Regions from separate parts of the Paenibacillus sp. B2(2019) genome, predicted to be linked through region 1. Evidence: a T-box and tRNA genes for the amino acid it is inferred to sense, from the RefSeq annotation. Region 1 holds a T-box; the other holds one or more tRNA genes.
The links. The T-box of region 1 lies ahead of pheS (phenylalanine--tRNA ligase subunit alpha). A T-box ahead of a tRNA ligase gene usually reads a tRNA of that ligase, here a tRNA-Phe.
Positions count from the first base shown of each region.

Region 1 (3,417 bases):
TTGACCTGCATCCACGATACATACGTTCAGTTTATCCGCATCAGGATGCTTTTCTTTCGATTTCACATAGCCGGTTACGATGCCTGAAATCCCTTTATTGCGGCGCTCTACTCCGTCAATTTCAATGCCGGCAGCGGTAATCTTCTCCGCTAGCTTTTCGGCGGTTACTCCTTCAATCGATGTATAATCAGCCAACCATCCGGTTGATACTTTCATGTCCGCTCACTTCCTTTATGTTTCAGATGTATTTATCTACTTGCCGTTCGATCTGCTTCCTGTGGGAGTAGTACAATTTAGGATTACTCGATCAAAGCTTCATAACCGTCCTATTTAGAGCAGTCACTACGAAAAATATTGGACTCCCGATCGCTGTTATCCTCAGATTTCCTGATTAAAACCGCTTCTCGCGGTAGAAATCCGAGGATAAAGGCGAACGCTGGCGCTTCTACAGTTCCAAAATTTCTCTCCGTTCCTTCTATTAATAGTCTTTTATTAAGCAAGATCAGTAACCCAATTGCTACTTACTCCTAACCCGTCAGCCAGCTCGCCCACCAAAAATCTAAACGCCCTTGAACTGCTTTACAAAACTCATATCGTTGTTATAGAAATGACGGATGTCATCGATGCCGTATTTAAGCATAGCAATCCGCTCAACACCCATACCAAATGCGAAGCCGCTATACTTAGCAGGATCATAGCCACCCATTTTCAGAACATTTGGATGCACCATACCCGCACCAAGGATTTCTAACCATCCGCTTTGCTTGCACAGTCTGCAGCCATCGCCGCCACATTTGAAGCAGCTTACATCCACTTCAACGCTTGGCTCGGTGAATGGGAAGAAGCTCGGACGAAGACGAATGTCTGTATTCGGGCCGAACATCTCTTGTACAAATTGCTGCAAGGTGCCTTTCAGATCACTCATCCGAATGTTGCTTCCAATAACCAAACCTTCTATTTGATGGAACTGGAAGGAATGCGTTGCATCGTCATCATCGCGGCGGAATACTTTACCCGGGCAAATGATTTTAACTGGAACTTCACCGTTCATAGCCTGCATAGTACGAATCTGTACCGGAGACGTTTGAGTACGCATAAGCAGGTCATCCGTTAAATAAAAGGAATCCTGCATATCGCGTGCCGGGTGATTTTTAGGCAGATTTAGGGCTTCAAAGTTATAATAATCGGTCTCCACTTCCGGACCTTCAGCCACACGGTAGCCCATACCAATGAAAATATCCTCAATTTCCTGAACCACTCTGCTAAGCGGGTGAACGCCCCCTTGCTGCATGCGGCGACCCGGCAGGGTTACGTCTACTTTTTCAGCCTGCAGACGTTGCTGAGTCTCTTGCTGTTGAAAAGCCTCTTGCTTCGCTCCAATAATCTCCTCAATGGCACTACGCACCTGATTCGCTACTTGCCCGATAACCGGACGCTCCTCAGCACTAAGTCCTCCCATACCACGTAGAACTTCTGTAAGCTCGCCTTTTTTACCGAGATATTTCACTCTTAGGTCATTCAAAACCTGTGGATCCATAACCTCCTGCAACTTAGCCAGCGCCTCAACCTTCAATGCTTCCAACTTCTCTTTCATGGCCGTGTACAGCCCCCTTCAATCATTGTCTAGTTCAACAAAAAAAGGCCTTTCCTCCCGGTAAGGGACGAAAAGACCGTGGTACCACCCTTGTTAGATAAGCTGATCTGCTCCCTTAAGAGCTTCATTCCCTCTTTTGGCTGGACAGATACCTATCTCACTTTATACAGAAATAACGGTCTGTGACCGGTTTCCCCTACGCTTCCTTACAAGGCAATCTTAAGGAATTCAAGGAACTGCTCCGGAGTGAACTTCGACAGCTCTGTATCCTAGAAACGCTCTCAATCACCGGCGTCTCCTCCCTGTAAGTCAGGCACTGTGTACTCTTCTCCATCACTGCATTTCACAATTCAATCTAATTGTCAGGTATCTCTTTTATGCAAGAGATATGTCTGTTTATTATATGCAAAATCTGTCGTTTTGACAAGTTCAAGCATAATTAGGGCAATTTTTATCTGGCTTTAAGCTGGCTTTAAGGTTCAGAGCCATTTTGGGGACTTTTTTTCAGCTAACGTTCAGCGGAACTTGATAATTTCCATTATTAAGAAGGCATGGTTGTACTCAATCATAAATCACCTTCATAATACAAGGACTTTCATACCGGGAGGGAATTACATGCATGCACGAAGAACAAAAGTAGCTGTGATCATACTTAGCGCAGCAGTTCTGAGTCAAGCTTCAGCGTATGGAGCATACGCGGCATCAACGACTACTTCATCCACCAAAACAGCAACTGCCACTACTGTATCCACTCTGGATAAACTCGGCTCGATAGCTTTAAAGAGTAACTTTAGTGTGAAGCTGACCGATGTTGGCTTTTTGACTCAGGATGGCGGCAATATTCTTACATACACCCTCAGCTATAACAACGGGAGCGGAAGCAGCATCAATCTTGTGGACTATTTCTCTAAAGTAACTACTGCCGGAGGAACCGTTATCCAAGGAAGCCCAGTAACCAGCAGTGCAACCATCAAATCTATCCCCTCCAAAAGCAGTCAATCCATAACCTATTACGCAAACGTCGGTAAATCCACATCTTTAAATGGAGTGAAGATTTCAGTATTCGGTTGGGATTTCAGCAGTACCGATTATAAAAAAAAGCTGGGGACCTTCACCTTGCCTGTGGCTTTTTCACAAGCGGTCGCTAGAGGCCAAAGTAAAAAGATAGCCTTGAATAATCAGCCCGTAACAACCAAAACGGAAAGTCTGCAAATTTACAAATATAACGGTAAGGTATACGCCAAAGTAGGTGTGAGCTTAACCAATCAAGGAACCAAAGTGCTAAGTGATCCTGGACTTAAGGGATACCTCGCATCTGCAGGAGGATCTGTATTTGAATTAACGCTTGATGATGCGAGCAGTAACTACAAAGTACAGCCACAGGAAAAAAAGACGATCTACTACATGACGGAAATTCCCTCTTATATGAAGACAGACAATATGACTCTGCAGTTTACTGGAGAAGATACCTCATTAAAAATAGCTTTGCCCATCGTCACCTATAACCTTCCCGCTGCTACCACACCAGATCTTGTCGTAGCCAGCAATGTCATCAAGAAGCTTACGATCAACAATAATACTGTCGAGACGCAGTTAAAAAGCGCCAATGTTTATGCCGACAACGGCACCGCGAAGTGGACGCTGCAATTCCGAGTAAAATATAGCGGCAACAAGGCGATTACTTTGCCTGCTTATGAGTTTACCGTTAAAGCCGCTGAAGGATATAGCTTTCCGGTGGACACGAAGGCTTTCGCTAACCTTACACTCAAACCCCTTGAAGAAAAAATAATTGAGCTCAGTGCAGAAGTTCCGCTAACAATAGC
Region 1 covers NZ_VTZR01000017.1:83,830-87,246, reverse strand. The annotation lists gene pheT (phenylalanine--tRNA ligase subunit beta) at 1-216, opposite strand, end outside; gene pheS (phenylalanine--tRNA ligase subunit alpha) at 560-1,594, opposite strand; T-box leader at 1,655-1,940, opposite strand; gene PAENI_RS14765 (hypothetical protein) at 2,210-3,417, shown strand, end outside.

Region 2 (3,417 bases), on a different contig from region 1:
AGATCATAAATCTTTCCTCATCTTTGAATAGCGTTTGTACCAAGCTGCCATCCAGAAAGGGAATGGGGCGAGCCAGTTGCACGCCATGTTTTGCAAGATGGTCCATAAAGTCAAGTTCAGAGATGACCATCTCCTGCTCCTGATGAGAATGATGTGTTACACGTAAAATATATTCATGATCATCTTTTGGAAAGCTATAGACAACATTTTCAAAACCACCAATATACTTAATCGTTGTCCAATCGACTTGAATCTGTTGTGCAGCTTGTTTAAGCATTTCTTCATCGAATTTCACCTGCCAGCTAGGCATTTCAATCACGCTCCTACCTTCTAAGAAAATATCAATTAGAATGGTATATTTTGTATAGCAGTGCTTTATAAAGATATTTTAACACTTCACTACCAATAAAAGAAGCAATCAAAAAGGTAGGAGTAGCCTAGAACTTTAACAAAGTCCATGACTGTTCCTACCTTGATCATTTTTCATTACTTAAGAGCTTAATTTCTATTGGTTACTTTATTGCTGAAAGCTCATCTTCCGTTACCCATTTATGATTTTTCACTTTATCTCCACCCGTAGTAGGTGTGTAATCAATCATATATACCGTGGTTTGTTCCGCTGCGTTAATTTGAGCTGTTGCACCTTTCATATCTTTCATATGGTCAGCTTCCATTATAACTTCCGAGCCGGATTCATAGGGTTTGTCGGCTGCTTTTTTGATTTCCTCATGAATAATCCACTTGTGATTTGTAACTGGAAATCCGCCTGTTGTAGGTCTATAAGAAACGATATACGCTGTGGTGTCAAAAGCTCCAACTATTGTTGCAGTAGCCCCCTTCATACCTTCCATATGGTCCGCTTGGATGATCGCTTTACTTCCTATTTTAAAAGTAGGATTCTCTGACACCTTCAAATTTTCAGGTACGTCGCTTGAACTGGAATATGAGGTATCTTCCATTATCTTATTGCCATAGCTATTATCATTACCACATGCGCTAAGAGTGAGTGCAGCTGCGATTATGAATAGATATAATTGCTTTTTCATATATAAAACCTCCGAAGTTGATGTGCCTCTGATTATTCATTTACCCATTTCATAAGATCACAAACCTAATGAAGTATTTGCGAAAATGTTAAATGGATTATTAGATTACCAATAAATGAGTGTTGTCTCAGTTATTGAAGGTTATTTATAATGTTTTCTGAAAGGAGGCTACTACAATGAAGACTAAAATATTCACTTTGTAGCTTCTTTTGGGTCTGGTAAGTATGGCTACTATGATCGGTTTTGCTAGTGCTGCTCCGGTATTAACCGTAGGGAGTTCTTCTGGAGATGTGTGGGATCTTCAGTATCGATTAAAAACTCTGAATTTCTATACTCAGCCTTTAGATGGTGTATATGGAGCACAAACGAAAGCTGCCGTTGCTAAATTTCAAAAGGCCTACGGATTAAATGCCGATGGAGTTACTGGTACAAAAACTTGGAATGCTCTAAAAAAATACACGCTTAATATTGAGGAAATGGATATTTTGGCGAAAGTAATCTACAGTGAATCGCGCGGTGAGCCTTATAAAGGACAAGTCGCAGTTGGTGCTGTAGTTATGAATCGCATACAATCTAGTCAATTTCCAAACAATATAAAAAACGTTGTATTTCAAAAAGGCGCATTTACAGCCGTATCTGACGGCCAGTATTGGCTTACTCCAAACCGGACTGCCTATTTAGCTGCTCTTGATGCTGTCCGAGGTTGGGACCCAACAAACAATTCAATCTATTATTTCAATCCAGATACAGCTACTAGTGCATGGATCTGGACTCGTCCTCAGAACTTAAAAATTGGTAAGCATATATTTGCGAGTTAACGCTTCAAATAAATGTAATAGCCGGTCAACCCTACGGTTGACCGGCTATTTTTTAGTATAAACAATTTTCTTAATACTATCTTTAGAAAGACAGTATTCACCTGAGAGCTGGTCGACGGTTGCACCAGCAGCAAACCTCAGGCAGATCTCAATCCATAGTGATCAAACAGGCTGTTTTTATAGAAAGCTTACTATTAAAATTAAGATGGCTCGGGACGGGGTCGAACCGCCGACACTAGGATTTTCAGTCCTATGCTCTACCAACTGAGCTACCGAGCCTTACAAGGATACAAATATTTCTTCTAAACGGAAACAAAAAGACCCCTCGTCCGAAAAGGGACGAGGAGCCGCGGTACCACCCTAAATTAGAACTATTCTGTACAACAAACAGAAATGTTCTCACTTAAATATTTAACGGTTAACACCGGTACACCTCTACTTGCCAACAATGGTTTCAAGGGACTGCTCCAGAGTGAACTTCGATCAACCCTTTTCTCTAGAAACGCTCTCAATCTCCGGCGTTTCCTCCCTGTAAAGAGGTATTGAACTACTTTTCTCCATCAAAGCATTTGTTTTGATATATAATTTTTCTAATTGTAAGCCCTAATCCACTATAAGTCAATAGAAGATATAATTCCCTTATTTCGATTTGATTAGCTTTATCCATTGCAAAAATTAAAAATCATCTTTAATTCATCATCAAAAGACTTCTTACATTCTTCTTGAAAGCTATTACCAGTATATTCTTTTAGTGTCTTTCTCCAAAAATGCTGGGCTCTCCTATTAGTAGCTGTGGGATTGGTTTGTAGCTCCCATTTTCCAATATGAAGATTAAATACCTCCTTAGCCGCACGTTCAGCGATTCCCGTACCTCGGAAGGGCCGCAGGATAAAGAATTCGTTTAAATAAAATTCACAACCTGGTGGTGTATGAGGTGGTGTCGCTACTAATGCAAAGCCAGCAGGAATTCCATCCTCTTTTATTAAATAAGGATATAAAATCCCCAGCTTCTCCCACCATATGTCGAAGACTTTATTCTGTTCATTCAGCGTCTGTGTTTCATTATCCTCGTATACCCCGTATTGATTAGGAAGATTCCCCCATATCTCTGATAGATCGTGTAAGTATAGTGGGTAGAGATTGTTAATCATAAACTTCGTTGTGCTATCAGTTAATGTTACGGTGATATTCATTTCGTTCTCCCCCTTCTATCGAATGCTTGAATATATTTTTGGAGATCACTCAAATAACGTTCTGTATAGTTGTCTTTTGTATAATCCTTAAGAACTTTTCGCCAGAAAGCTATGTATGGCAGATTTATTATTTTCCATTTGAGCTAGTTTCCATTTAGCTTCTTTAAATAGATCAAGTGTTTTTATTGCGGCAGCAGTACCTATTCCAGTTCTTCTGTATTTCTGCAAAATCATAAAGTCATAGATCACATGAGTTGGATCTGGGTCTGTATCTAAGTTTTCAAAAAGAACAACCACAAATCCAGCTACGTTTCCTGAAACCTCAATCAAATATGGATTCCATCGATGATCCCCTTCCCA
Region 2 covers NZ_VTZR01000002.1:1,007,652-1,011,068, reverse strand. The annotation lists gene PAENI_RS05115 (phosphotransferase enzyme family protein) at 1-310, opposite strand, end outside; gene PAENI_RS05110 (YdhK family protein) at 513-1,046, opposite strand; gene sleB (spore cortex-lytic enzyme) at 1,271-1,864, shown strand; tRNA gene PAENI_RS05100 (tRNA-Phe) at 2,071-2,143, opposite strand; T-box leader at 2,197-2,437, opposite strand; gene PAENI_RS05095 (GNAT family N-acetyltransferase) at 2,524-3,057, opposite strand; gene PAENI_RS05090 (GNAT family N-acetyltransferase) at 3,145-3,417, opposite strand, start outside.
Region 2: it encodes a tRNA-Phe, which carries the amino acid that the T-box ahead of pheS (phenylalanine--tRNA ligase subunit alpha) is inferred to sense. The anticodon was not compared.